3 regions of the Lysinibacillus sp. A4 genome follow, and region 3 is predicted to be linked to each of the others. Evidence: riboswitches for the same ligand, from Rfam matches in the RefSeq annotation. Region 3 holds a riboswitch; each other region holds the start of a gene.
What was found. Region 3 has a riboswitch for thiamine pyrophosphate ahead of thiM (hydroxyethylthiazole kinase). Riboswitches for the same ligand answer to the same signal wherever they lie in the genome.
Positions count from the first base shown of each region.

Region 1: it holds a riboswitch for thiamine pyrophosphate, as region 3 does, so the genes downstream of both, NY607_RS08785 (ABC transporter substrate-binding protein) here and thiM (hydroxyethylthiazole kinase) in region 3, are expected to answer to the same signal.
Region 2: it holds a riboswitch for thiamine pyrophosphate, as region 3 does, so the genes downstream of both, thiT (energy-coupled thiamine transporter ThiT) here and thiM (hydroxyethylthiazole kinase) in region 3, are expected to answer to the same signal.

Region 1 is NZ_JANWTB010000004.1:52,251-57,195, forward strand. It holds gene NY607_RS08765 (TatD family hydrolase) at 1-268, opposite strand, end outside; gene NY607_RS08770 (ABC transporter ATP-binding protein) at 258-1,007, opposite strand; gene NY607_RS08775 (ABC transporter permease) at 982-1,755, opposite strand; gene NY607_RS08780 (thiamine-binding protein) at 1,755-2,045, opposite strand; gene NY607_RS08785 (ABC transporter substrate-binding protein) at 2,047-3,042, opposite strand; TPP riboswitch at 3,196-3,306, opposite strand; gene parC (DNA topoisomerase IV subunit A) at 3,415-4,945, opposite strand, start outside.
Region 2 is NZ_JANWTB010000013.1:80,750-85,694, reverse strand. It holds gene NY607_RS21060 (polyphosphate kinase 2 family protein) at 1-204, opposite strand, end outside; gene NY607_RS21055 (hypothetical protein) at 404-1,117, shown strand; gene map (type I methionyl aminopeptidase) at 1,146-1,901, opposite strand; gene thiT (energy-coupled thiamine transporter ThiT) at 2,064-2,624, opposite strand; TPP riboswitch at 2,759-2,866, opposite strand; gene NY607_RS21040 (magnetosome magnetite crystal formation protein family) at 2,992-3,315, shown strand; gene NY607_RS21035 (hypothetical protein) at 3,371-3,493, shown strand; gene NY607_RS21030 (AAA family ATPase) at 3,534-4,945, opposite strand, start outside.
Region 3 is NZ_JANWTB010000003.1:473,828-478,772, reverse strand. It holds gene thiE (thiamine phosphate synthase) at 1-269, opposite strand, end outside; gene thiD (bifunctional hydroxymethylpyrimidine kinase/phosphomethylpyrimidine kinase) at 259-1,083, opposite strand; gene thiM (hydroxyethylthiazole kinase) at 1,071-1,838, opposite strand; TPP riboswitch at 1,922-2,019, opposite strand; gene mbcS (acyl-CoA synthetase MbcS) at 2,210-3,793, shown strand; gene sppA (signal peptide peptidase SppA) at 3,979-4,945, shown strand, end outside.

The sequences.
Region 1 (4,945 bases), on a different contig from region 3:
GACCCACCTCACCAATAGCAACCATATCATTCTGATGCGAATGAATCCAATCAAATAAAGCTGTCTCATCATTTGGACTTAGTAAAGGCTGTTCAGGATGAAAGCCAAAAGCAGCCTTTACTTGCTGATAGCTATTCGATAAACGCAACGTTCTTTCACAAGAGGAAAGTTGCATACTAACCGCGATTACAGCTTTCACTTCTTCTAATAAGGAAGGAATTTCCTCATCGGTGTACTGATCCAAATGAATATGCGCATCAATCAACATACATATCACCCTTTTCCTCCTGTAAATACATAAATAATTGTTGCTTTAACGCTGTGAATGCTGCAGAATGTCGAATTTCCTCTTTCCGAGGTCTCTCAAACGGCACGATGATTTCCTTTTTAACGGTAGCTGGACGTTTGGTTAAAACAAGTATGCGATCTGCTAAAAAGAGAGCTTCTTCAATACTATGTGTAACAAATAGAATGGATTTGCGGTACTCCTCCCAGATAGATAAAAGCCATGCTTGCATTTCCAGTCGAGTAAATTCATCCAACGCAGAAAATGGTTCGTCTAAGCATAAAATCGGCTTATCACTGACCATTGCTCGAATAAAGGACACACGCTGCTGCATGCCTCCAGACAGTTCGTTCGGGTAGGCATGGATAAAAGAGGCAAGACCAACCTTTTCTAACCATTCCTTGGCACGTTCAACATTTGGTTTATGTTGTAATTCCTCTACAAGCGTGACATTTTCTACTATTGTACGCCAGGGTAATAGACATGGCTGCTGTGGCATATAGCCAATCGTTCCTTTTTTTTGTTGGATATCCTCTCCATTTAATAAAATGGCTCCTTGATCAATTGGCGAAACACCACCAATTAATTGAAAAAGTGTGCTTTTACCACTGCCTGAAGGACCAACGATGGCCACAAACTCTCCATCCTTGACGTCAAAAGAAAGTTGATCAAGGACTTTGAGCGCATCGAAGGATTTAGCGATGTTTTGAATGCTGAGCATGATAGCCTCTTCCCTTCACCATGAATTTTTCAATTAAACGAATACCACTAAACAATAGTAAGCTCAAGAGAACAATCGCAAAAATTGCCACAAATACGCGATCCGTACGGAAGGAGGATTGGGCTAGGGTCATGTAAACACCAATACCCTTTTTTGCACCAAGCCACTCCGCAATCACAGCCCCCATCACACTATATGTAGCCGCAATTTTAATGCCTGAAAAAATAGCGGGATAGGCATAAGGCCATTCCAGCTTCCAAAAGGTTTGTGCCCTTGTAGCACCAACCATGGCAAAATAATGCTTTAATTCTGGAGCAGTTTGTCTAAATCCATCCATCGCTGCAATGACAATCGGGAAAAAGCACACAAGACAGATAATGATAAGCTTCGGTAATAAGCCAAAGCCAAACCAAATAATAAGGAGCGGTGCCAAGACTAGAATAGGAACATTCTGCGACATAATAAGAATTGGATAAAACAGTTCTCGAATAAATGTAAATCGATGCAACACTATTGCCACCGTTAGCCCACAAGCGATGCCAATGGCCAAACCTAGTAGAGCTAATTGTACTGTAGCGAATGCATGTGGTAGAAAGGTTTGATACGACTGGATGGCTTCTGACAAAATACTACTTGGTGTGGGTACTAACCAATGAGGAACTTCAGCAAACCTCACGATTAGTTCCCATATGAACAAGAGGAAGGCGATAAAAATTATCGTCCTTCCCTTCTGTAATGCACGTTTCATTACTGATATTTCTCCGTTAATGTATCCATCGTAATACCCGTTGGCTGATATAAAATTTTCACTTGTGTAATGACATTAATGGCACCAAGTTCAATCATTTTCTCATTCATTTTTTCAATGATTTGGAGCAATGTTGAAAGCTCACCCTCCATCGTTGTTTCCAATGGATGTACCTCATATTTCACCCCAGAAGCATCGATCACCGCAATTGCTGCATCGACATATGGTATAACATCTTCATATTTCTCTGTCTTCGGAATGATTTGTACACTGATTAATGAATTTGCCATCTTATTTGGCCTCCTTTTTAGGTAAGAAATCATTAGTAAAGGCTTTTTTCGCATCAAATTCGCCCTCTAGTACTTGATTGCTAGACATCCATTTCGCGTAATTTTCCCACACAGAAAGCTTTTGCTCTCCCCATTGCTTGGCATCATCCTGATATTTATCAGCCAGCCATTCCTGACTTTTATGCACTAATGCTTTATCTAAATCAGGTGCCGCTTCGATTAAAATATCAGCCGCTTCACTTGGGTTTTCAATTGCGTATTCATAGCCCTTCGATGCAGCTGCCACAAAGGCTTTGACTACATCCGGGTTGTCCTGTATCATTTTTTCATTTGTAGCTAAAACTGGCGTATAATAATCCAATTGATCACTATAATCTGTAAGATATAGCATATTAATCTTTTCCCCACGCAGCTCAGCCTCAATCCCAGTCCATGCATAATAAATCCAAGCAAAATCTATATCTTTTTCCATCATTGTGAAGAAATCTAAATCCCCTGCATTGACGATATCTAGCTTATTAATATCTGCCTTTTCTTTTTGCATGAGTGATTGTAAAACGGCTTGCTCTAATGGCGCGCCCCAACCACCATAGGTTTTACCTTCAAAATCCTTTGGCGATGTAATGCCCTTCGAAGCAATAGAAGCAAAGCCAGATGTATTATGCTGTATAATTGCTGCGATGGAGACCAGCGGCACATCCTGTACTCGTGCCTGTGTTATGCCTTCCTGATAGCTCACGCCAAAATCCGCCTTTCCAGAAGCAACAAGCTGATCTGCGCCCGCCTCACCAGGCATAATAATATCAACATCTAAACCCTGTTCCTCAAAATAACCGAGTTTTTTGGCAACATATAGTCCTGTATGATTTGTATTCGGCGTCCAATCCAGTACCACAGACACCTTTTTCAGCTTGTCTGCAGCCTGCTTGTCATCCTTGTCACTACAGCCTACTAATGTCAATAGTGCTGCCAATAAAATAAAAAACCATTTTTTCATGCGAAAGCCTCCCAGTTTGTAATATGAAAGTGTTCATGAATGAATGTTGTCACCAGAAGAAAGCGTATACAATGTTGGCAAGCTGTTGCTTGAAAACATAAAAAAACGCCTAGGATTCCTCCCAGACGTATTGCAATCAATCTTCAAAACTTTGCTTTTTGAATAGATGTTCCCTACGCTGGTACGAGCCAAATCAGGTTCAAAGGGTCAGCGTCTACCGGACACAATCTCAGCTAGCAATTACTAGCCCCCCTACATTCTTTCGCTATGAACTTTTCGATGATTATTATACCCATAGTTTCACTTAAATGACAAGGTGCTATTTTTGAATAGAGCTTAAAGCCCAGCGCTCCTAAGAGGCTGGGCATGCTTTTAGCTTGGTTTCTGTTCTTTTTTGGCTGTTACAACATGAGAAATTGCTCCATCTGTTGCAATATCCACTTTAAATGAACCATTGGAATGGCGATCCGCACGAGACAATGCTTGTACGTCAATCATCTCTTGAACACCTTTTTCAGTTTCAATCACAACCTGCTCCTCGTCTGTTGCTTGAACAACTGCCACAATTCGGTGAGGGTTTGCTTTTAACTCTGTTAATACTTTTAGTCCACGTTTTGCACGACTTGCTACTTCAACTTCAGCGACATTCATTTTCTTCACGGCCCCACGCTGTGTCACAATCACTACATAGTGGGTAACATCAGGCTGTAACACATTGACTCCAACTAAGGCTTCTCCATCTTTTAGTGTGATCCCTTTCACACCACCTGTTTTCACACCTGTCACAGGTAGTTCCTCCATTGGGAAACGAATCGCATAGGCTGTATCCGTTGTGAGCATCAGCTCCACGTCATCTGTTACAAATGATGCATAGATCATCGCATCACCAGCCTTGACATTCATCGTTTTAATTGGCTTTGAATAACGCGTTACCGCATAGTCTGCGAGTGGTGAGCGCTTAATTTGGCCATCTTTTGTGGCTGTGAAGACATACGTATTTGGCTGGTCAAATGTTTCGAAACCATAAACCGCAATAATCGATTCATCTTCCCCTGTTGGTACAATACTTGAAATATGCTGGCCGAGATCCTTCCAGCGTATATCAGGCAGCTCATGAACAGGCTGATAAATATAATTGCCTCGATTTGTGAAAAGCAGTAGATGGTGCTGTGTATTTAAGTTTGCTTCATACAATAAATAATCTGAATCCTTCATGGCAAAATCTTGCCCGTTTGAAGCGGCATGAGAACGTGTGGATGTACGTTTAATATAACCATCCTTCGTTACTGTTACGACAACCTCTTCACTTGGCACAAGGACATCCAATGTAATTTTAATTTCTTCAATTTCTTGCTCAATCTTCGAGCGGCGAGGCTCTGTAAAGCGTTTCTTAATATCTAGTAACTCTTGTTTAATAACACGCACAAGCTTAGCCTCACTTTGCAGAATCCCCTCTAGCTTCGCAATTAGCTTATTTAACTCGTCCTGTTCCTGACGAAGCTCTGTAATATCCGTATTCGTTAAACGATATAATTGCAGGCTTACAATGGCCTCTGCCTGTACCTCTGTAAAATCAAACTTTGCTTGTAAATTAAGCTTCGCATCCTTCTTATCATTTGAAGAACGAATCGTCGCAATGACTTCATCTAAAATGGAAAGGGCTTTAATTAATCCATCTACAATATGGGAACGATCCTTTGCCTTTTGCAAATCATAAATAGAACGGTTTGTTACCACTTCTTTTTGATGGGCAATATACGCATCTAGCAATAATGGCAATGTCATCATCGTTGGACGACGATTATGAATGGCAATCATATTAAAATTATAAGCTACCTGTAAATCCGTTGTTTTAAACAAGTACTGTAAAATTCCTTGTCCTGGTACATCCTTTTTCAGCTCA
Region 2 (4,945 bases), on a different contig from region 3:
ATCGACACGTTCGATTAATCGTTTAATAGCGCCACCTTTACCAGCCGCATCCATTCCTTCGAAAACCAAGATCAAGCCAATCTTGTTTTTTAATAAAAATTGTTGTGCGTTCAACATTTCATATTGGAGTACTTTTAATTTCTTTTTATACATCTTTTTGTCTAGTTCAACAGTTAGATCTAGATTTTTTAAATTTTGGGTCATGAAACTTCACTCCTTTTATTTGACTATTCTTATTGTACTAAAGAAATATGTGGATGCCTATCAGACATGGTAAATTGTAGGTATTAATAGTAAAACAACACGATACATTGTTGGAAATTTCCGTTATAATAAAAAAAGTGACAGTACTATACTTATTTGTCTTTTCCCTATACAATCTAACACGAAGGGAGAGGAAAACATGCCTCGGTTTATCATGATGACAATCTCTTATCTTGTCTCAATCATCCTAACCTTTTCATCCTTTTTCGTGAACATCAACGGTCAATCTTCGCTAGAAATCGCTAATCGTTTTTCTGTTGTATTTGCACCAGTTAGTGTAAGTCATGTAATTTGGATTATCATTTATTTTTTACTCGGTTATTGGTTAGTTATGAACATGAAAAAGACAACTTTGAAACAGTCTGCGCTTTTTAGCTGCATAAATATATTACAAGCATTGACGATATATGTCTGGCACCATGAGTTATTTATTGTTTCTCTTGGCATTACATTACTCTTAGTCTTGTATTTATTTATGTTGTATAATACGTACCCTCTTCAGGACAAATCCTTGTTTGGTCGTATTCCTTTCTCTGTTTATTTAGCATGGATGACATTTATTTTTATCACAAATACAAGCTTTACGTTAACGGCTTATGGTTGGAACGGCTTTGGTCTTAGCACACCTCTTTGGGCAGTGATTTTACTTACTTTAGGTGGAGCCATTGCGCTACATATCCGTTTCCATCACTTTGATGTTATGTATCCAAGTGTTTTTATTTGGGCTTATATTGGAATCGCCATACATAATGGTTTTGATGAGCTACTTGTCACTACAGCCGCTTTATTTTTATGTGGTGTTCTCTTTGTTGGCATTTTATTTATTAAAAAAAATCCTGCTAACCAAAAATAATTTGGTTAGCAGGATTTTTCATTACATCTTATTCTTCGTCTAATGACGTTAAGATAATTGGTTTATCTTTTGTTACAATGACTGAATGTTCGATTTGAGCTACAAGTGATTTATCAGGTGTCACGAATGTCCAACCATCACCTGCTTCTACGATATGCTCTGCCTTTGCTGAGATAAATGGCTCAACCGCAAGGACCATACCTTCTTTCATAATAGTAGCATCCCATGCATCGTAATAATTTAAAATATGGTTTGGTTCATCATGTAAAGATTGACCTAAGCCATGACCTGTTAAATTCATAATAACAGTTAACCCATTAGCATTTGCCTCGCGTTCAACAGCTTTACCAATTTGATTTAATTTAGATCCAGCCTTTACCTTTGTCATTGCTCGATCAAAGGCACTTTTAGCAACACGGCAAAGCTTTTCTTTGTCCTCATAGCCATCACCCACAACAAATGAAATACCTGTGTCAGCAAAATAGCCATTTAAAGAGCCAGAAACATCAATATTTACGATATCTCCTTCTTGAATAACACGCTTTCCTGGAATACCGTGTGCTACTTCTTCATTGACACTAATACATGTATACCCTGGAAAATCATATTCTCCCTTTGGTCCTGAAATCGCGCCTGCCTCTGCAAACATGCGACCAGCAATTTCATCAAGCTCAAGTGTTGTAACACCTGGTTTTGTTGCAGCTTTCATTGCTTCGCGAATTTCAGCACAAATGCGTCCTATTTTTTTAAAAGCTTCAATCTCTTCTTGCGTTTTTACAATCATGTATAACGTCCCTTTCATCTAATATCTATTCTTTAATATAACATAACTTTTTATGCGTATAACGATAAACGCTTTAAATATTGTATGCTTTCCTACTTTGCAAAGTGCTAAAAGAGTTATTCACGACAAAAAAGTCCCTCCACTCATGTGAAGGGACTAGCATTAAAATTTTCTTTGCATTAATTGTGGAGCGGCTGTGAATAAAAGAACACCAACGACAGCCGTTAAAATGGTTGCTGGTAGCATATATGTACCATTGTAGATGATGGAATAGATCCATGCATTTTGGTCACCCGCATATTCGGCAAAAAATACAGCACCAGCAATTGTATGTGCTGTGTATCGTAAGAAGCCTGCGAAAACGGTACCTATGATTATATAAAGTGCCATTTTTGTTTTGTTCATATGTTTAGCAGCGTCTAATACTGGTCCACGTACAACCGCCGCTAATCCTACAACAGTAAAAGCAACGCCATAATCTAGTAATCCTTGTAGCCAGTGCACAATCGTAGCACCAAACATGGTTTGCATTACACCTACGAGTAATCCAGTTGTTAGCCCAGCTACTAAGCCCCAGCGAAATGCTATTAACATAATTGGTACCATAACAAGACTAACTGAGCCGCCTTGTGCCCATACTTTAAAGGAAACCTGATCCAGTACGAGACCAATCGCTGCAAAAATCGCAATCTCCACAAGCATTAATAGTCTTTTTTTGTCCATACATATTCTCTCCTTTGTTCCGATGTAGGATACAAGAGCAGGAATAGAAAAGCGCTGATATGTCTCTTTCTGACACCTTTTTTCCTTTAAGGACGAAAAAACGATGTCAGGACAGAGCCTCACATCGTACAAGTGTCGGTTTCTATCCACATCCCTACGCAAGCGTTAACTTACAGGTTCGAAGAGTCAAGGCATTACGTGCCCAGTCTCAGCTGACATCATCAGCTCCCCTTGTGGTCGTTACATCTGAATTTATTTGAACACTCTCATTGTACGCAAAGGATTAAAGGATTACAACCTTCCATACATCATTTTTTTGAAACTTTGCTGTTTTTCATGCGTAAATATTTAAAAAGGAGGTACAACTATGGAGAATCAAAAAATTTTAGCTGCCTTTAGTTATCTTAGTATTTTCTTCGCCCCTTTTATCGTTCCATTAATTGTATATTTTGTAACAAAAGACAGTGATGTAAAAAGCCATTCGATTCGTGCACTTGTCTCTCATTTAATACCTTTTGTTTTTGGCATTCTATTCTTTATTGTCTTTGTTTTTTCTACATTTAGTTTAGATCCAACCTCCAATAACAAGACGGTGATGATTATTTGGTTTGCTTCATTCGCCATCTATGCTCTCGTCTCACTAGGTATTGTGATTTGGAATATAATTCAGGCTGTTCGTGTTATCCGTTAATGTTTTATTTTTAAGTGAAACAGGTAGTAGTAATTGTAAAAGGAGCTGTTTTGGGATGAAAGTATCAAACGTTGTAAAAACCGCCGTTAAGTTAGCACCTATTGTTATTCCTATCGTAAAAAAAGTAATGGCTGCAAAAAAGGGCACAACGCCTACAACCACCACTCGAAAAAAATAAAATGAAGGCGTATTCCTTTTAGAGGAAATACGCCTTCGTTTTATTTCACTTCAAAATGGGTTTGACTATGGCCATTCAATGTTTTTTCTACATGTAAAACTGCTGGCATTGCAGATTTCAATTCAGGTACATGCGAAATAACGCCAATCATACGACCCGAATCCTGCAAATCAATTAATGTATCGATTGCTTTATTTAGTGATTCCTCATCGAGCGAGCCAAAGCCCTCATCAATAAACATCGTTTCAATATGAATATTACCTTGGTAGCTTTGAATCACATCTGCCATCCCCAATGCAAGGCTCAACGAAGCATTAAATTTTTCGCCACCTGATAAAGTTTTGACATCTCGTAATTGATCTGTATAAGCATCATAAACATCAAGACCAAGGCCACTTTGCTTCGCATGCTTTTCTAATCTATCTGAACGTCTAAGCTCAAATTGACCGTTTGATAAATGATACAGACGTATATTGGCAGCTTCTGTAATTTGATCTAAGTAGTTAATTTGTATATAACGCTCAAAGGATAGCTTTTTCGAGTTTTGTCCATTTAATAATCCATAGAGCTCCTTTACTCGCCCTGCTTCTTGTTCAAGTAAATGAAGCTCTTTCGCTATTTCTTCCACCTTTTCACTAAAGCCTTGGCATGCTTGTATAAAGCCATTGATCTGTTGTAAACGTTTAAATGCTTCCTCATAGGAAACTCGATGCTGTTCTACTCTTGCTTCCATCGCCTCTAAATCTTGCTTCTCTTTTCCTTGAAGGTATGTAGCCCCTTCGGTAATCTGAATTTGCAACGTGTGTACTTGTAAAGCATAGTCGCTACATGCTTTTCGAAGTGCATCCAATTGTATGGCACTCCGTTTAGCAGTTGCATAAGCCTCATAGCTTTCGAAACCTATTTCTTGCATATCTGCTGAAAATTGCTGAAGCTTTTCATTCATTTTAAGCTGTAATTCCTCAAAGGACTGTTTGGCAATTTCTACTGTTAGTGTTGCATTGCTAGCTGCTTCCTTTGCTACATGCAAATTTTCTTGACTCACTTGCCAACTTTTTTGAAGCCCTTCTTTCTGTTTACTAACTTCATTAAGTTGTTGCTTTAATTGCTGTAAAGTTGGTAAATTAGGGGGCATCTGCTTAAGTTGTTCGTCTACAACCGCTTGTAATTTTGTCCATTCTTTTATCTTCTCTGCTAAATATTGCTCTAGCTTCATATGCTTATTTCGTAGCTGCTCTATTCGATCATGCTGATGCTTTATTTTTAATCGCACATCAGCTAATTGATGTTGAATAATTTTTAATGCTGCAATCTCTTGTTCCACTTCATGTAAAGTAGCGATGATCTGTGGTTGGTCTTCTTGTTTAATATGCTGCGCCTCAAGTTGTTGCCATGTATCTTGAAGAAGCTGCTGCGCTGATGCTAAAAATGCCTCTTTCTCTAAATACTTAC
Region 3 (4,945 bases):
ATATGAACACCATCAGCCCCTAGTCGTATCGCTAGATCAACATCGTCATTAATGATAAAGGGCACATTATAGTGATGACATAGTTTTTGACATTGGCGTGCAAATTGTTCATACGCAAGTCCAGTTAACGCGTGAGGACCTTTTTCACGAAATTGAAACATTGTAATGCCTGCTTGCAAGGCTTTTTCTAGGATATAGATAGGTTGTTCTTGAGGAGGAACATTGCTCGTACCCATAATAAAATAAAGCTCCAAATCCTCACGTTTCATGAATAATCACCTCACAGCCTTCCTTATACTGTTGATAAGCAAAATGATTAGTGGGTCCATGACCATTTCCAATCGATAAATTAAACATAATAGCTAATTGGATAAATTTTTTAGCTTCTATAATGGCATTTTCCAGAGCAAATCCTTGTCCAAGAAAAGCAGTAAGTGCTGCGGAAAATGTACATCCAGTACCATGCGTATTTTTTGTTTGGATTCGTGGAGACTGCAAAGAAAAAGAACGTCCATTTTTGCAAAATACATAATCAATGGCATAAAGTGGATCTGCTAAATGACCACCTTTAATGATGACACATTGTACACCTAGCTGTAACAAGCTTTGAGCTACTTCTTTCATATCTTCAAAATGATGAATAGATCTCCCAGTAAGTGTCTCTGCCTCGGGTATATTGGGCGTAACAACCGTAGCAAGTGGTAATAAAGTTGAGCGTAAGGCATCGATAGCTTCTTGCTGTAATAGGCTTTCCCCACCTTTTGCAATCATCACCGGATCAACAATCAGTGGAATGTTTAGCTCCCTGATCTTGTGTGCAATTGCTTTGATAATTTCTGAGGAATAAAGCATTCCTGTTTTAATCGCAGCGATTGGAAAATCTTCTACTAAGGCCTCGAATTGTTTTTTTATAAAGGAAACGTCAATAGGGTAAACACCTGTTACACCCAAAGTATTTTGAGCAGTTAGAGCAGTAATAACAGAAGTACCAAACACTTCTAATTCCTGAAATGTTTTTAAATCAGCCTGTATACCCGCGCCACCACCACTATCTGAGCCAGCGATTGTTGTTACAATATGCATGAAGCTGCACCATCCTTTGATAAGCGATGTATAGCATTGAGTAAGGCTATTTGAAAATCACCAATGTCTGCAGTAAATGCGGATGCCAGTACACCTGCTTTTTTATAGTAAGTAAGTGTTTCCGTTAATTGTTGGTAAGGATTATGGCTTACACTATAGGCTGCGCCACAAATTGCGCTAAGTAAACAACCTGTACCCGTTACTTCCGTCATTTGTGGATGACCACCAGCGATCCATTGGCTATGCTTGCCATCAGTTATAAAATCGCGTTCTCCTGTGACAATAACAATGCATTGATAGCGTTGAGCCAATGATGTGGCTTCTAATTCCATAGCGATAGTGCCATGACCACTATCGACACCTTTTTGTTGCCAATTTACACCAACTATTGCTGCTAGCTCGCCGAGATTACAGCGAATCACGGCAAAGTGTATGTTTTCCAGTAAGTATCTTACGGTTTCCTTACGATAAGTTGTGGCTCCAACTCCGACAGGATCTAAAATAACAGGAATACCAAGTTTATTGGCTTTTTCACCTGCTAATAACATGGCACTTTTTGTGCGATCATTAAGTGTTCCAATATTAATTAATAATGCTTGAGCAATGGCCACCATCTCCTCTACCTCTTGGTAGTCATCGGCCATTACTGGTGAAGCACCTATCGCTAATAAACCATTTGCTTGAAAATTTGCCACTACATAATTGGTAATACAATGGATAAGTGGTTGCTGTTGACGAATTGTTTGAAAAATCATTGTAGTCCTCCTTTAGGGATGGACGTAAGCATGCAAAAAAGGCTCTTTTTGTGTAAAAATGCACGAAAAGAGCCTTTCATCTGAAAACGATGTTTATTGCTCCCTACGTCAGTATTAACTAACAGGTTCAAAGGGTCAGGTTTTACCTTCTCAACTCTTACGAGTCCCCCTGCAATCTTGCTTTTAGTTGACCAAAATGTACCATACTTTTCATTTGTATTCAATAGCAAGTTTTCCTATAGATAAAATGTGACCGATGCCATATAGGAGGGTATGATAGTTGTCATGACTTTACCGAAATTAAGCACAAACCATTGAAAATGCTGAAAAAAGAGTTTTATAATGTGTCATAACAAAAGGGGGCAATTGCCATGAAAAGACAAGATTTAGTTGCACCAGAATGGTATAACATAGTAGAGGAAATTGAAAAATATGCTCAGGATGCAGCCAAAAATGCTTTAATCATTTGTGAAGAAAACCAAGACATCCAATGTATTACATATGCACATTTATTGGAAAAAGCGAATCAAGCAGCACATGTATTCACCAAGCAAGGTTTAAAGAAAGGTGATGTCATTTTAGTAATGGTACCACGTTCGGTTGAAGCATATATTGTGTATATTGCTGCATTGAAAGCGGGTTTAACTATTATTCCAAGTTCTGAGATGTTAAGAACAAAGGATATTGAGTATCGAATTCATCATGCAAATGCTAAAGCAGTTATTGCATTTGAACCCTATATTGAACAGTTCGATAAAGTAGGAAATTTACAAGACATACTGCAATTTGTCATAGGGAATGCACATGAACCTTGGCAGAACATACTTGAAAAAATGAATAATCAACCTACAACCTACATAAATCCTATCCCAACAAAAAGCACAGACAATGCATTTTTAGCCTATACAAGCGGAACAACAGGAAATCCAAAAGCAGCAGTGCATACGCATAGTTGGGGCTATGCTCATTTACGAACAACAGCACCACATTGGTTGGGTGTACAAGAAAATGATATTGTTTGGGCGACTGCAGCACCAGGGTGGCAAAAATGGATTTGGAGTCCATTTCTAGCTACTTTAGGCAGTGGTGCTACTGCATTTGTCTACAAAGGTAAATTTGAAGCAGCTTCTTATTTAGCATTGCTTGAGAGATTCAAAATCAATGTACTATGCTGTACACCAACTGAATATCGTTTTATGGCAGCGCTTGAAAATTTACATGAATATGATTTAAGTGCAATTCGCCAAGCTGTATCAGCTGGTGAGCCATTAAATAGTGAGGTTATTAGAGTATTCTTGGAAACATTCAAATTACAAGTGCGAGATGGCTATGGACAAACGGAAAATACATTATTGGTAGGCACAATGGTAGGGATGGAAGCGAGAGTTGGCTCTATGGGAAAACCTACTCCTGGCAACACTGTTGAAATTATTAATGATTTGGGCAAACCTGTTACAATCGGAGAAGTTGGTGATATTGCTGTTCATCGCGAAACGCCAGCACTCTTTAAAAAATATTTAAATGATCCTGAACGTACAAATTTACAATTTCGTGGGGATTGGTATATTACAGGAGATCGTGCTTATAAAGATGAAGATGGCTACTTTTGGTTTGACGGACGAGGAGACGATGTTATTATTTCCTCAGGCTATACAATTGGCCCTTTTGAAGTAGAGGATGCTTTAATGAAACATCCAACTGTAAAAGAGGCTGCTGTTATAGCGAGCCCTGATAAAGTAAGAGGAAATATTGTCAAAGCATTTATTGTTCTGCGCAATGGTGAAAAAGGTGATGGAGCGCTTATTCAAACACTCCAAAGTCATGTTAAATCATTGACTGCTCCTTATAAATATCCACGTGCTATTGAATTTGTAGAGGAACTACCAAAAACATCTTCTGGGAAAATTAGACGTGTCGAATTACGACAACAAGAAATCAAACACCTCCAATTATAATATTTCCTAGGAAATAATGTCGAAAATCAAAGTTCATCAAAGGTATGGACTTTGATTTTTTTATTTTTTTTAGGTAAGGTAATATGAGGAAATACATAGCTTAAAGCTTTTTGTGTTTAATTATTGCAAAAAAATGAAACAAATTGGCAAGTCATACGTATTACGTGTTGAGGAGGCGGAAAGACATGAATGTAAAAAGGTGGGTTGCTTTAGTAGTGGCTGGTGTTCTTTTACTATTTTCGTTAGGAATTAATACCATTTTTGCGCTATTTAAAGCAGATTTCCTAGGTAATTTTGATAGCTTAATGGCAGGTAATAGCTTAGATGTATATGAAAATGTCATTGAAGGGGAGAATTTTGATAAGCGAATTGCTTATTTAAAGGTAGATGGAACGATTCAAGATATCGGCTCAAGTACATTGTGGCAACCAGTTGCCTATGATCATCAATTTTTCTTAGAACAATTGGATAATATTTTATATGATGAGTCCATACAGGGGGTTGTTTTAAGCGTTAATTCACCAGGTGGTGGTGTAAAGGAATCTGCAGATATCTATAAAAAGCTACTAAAAATAAAAGAAGAACGACAAATTCCAATTTATGTATCAATGGATTCTATGGCAGCTTCAGGTGGTTATTATATTTCTGCACCAGCAGATAAAATATTTGCCCATCGTGATACAATAACAGGCTCTATTGGTGTCATCATGCAATCAATTAACTATCAAGAGCTGGCTGAAAAAGTAGGGGTCAAATTTGAAACGTTTAAATCGGGAGAGCATAAAGATATGCTAAGTCCAATGCGTGAAGTGACAGCAGAGGAACGTGCAATGATGCAAGATATGATTAATGAAACGTACGAAGAATTTGTAGATATTGTAGAGCAGGGGCGTAATATGTCTGAAGCAGAAGTGAAGAAGGTTGCAGATGGTCGTATTCTTGGCGGTACAAAAGCACTTGAAGCAGGGTTAATTGATGAAATTGGTGATGAAGAAGCGGCCATTGCAGCTCTTCGTGAGGATTATGGACTTGAAGATGCGGCTTTATTTGAGTATTCATACGATATGGGTGGCTGGCAATCATACGTAGGTATGAAAATTGGCTCCATGTTCGGTCCCTCTGCCGAAGAAAAAATGCTAATGAAAATCATGA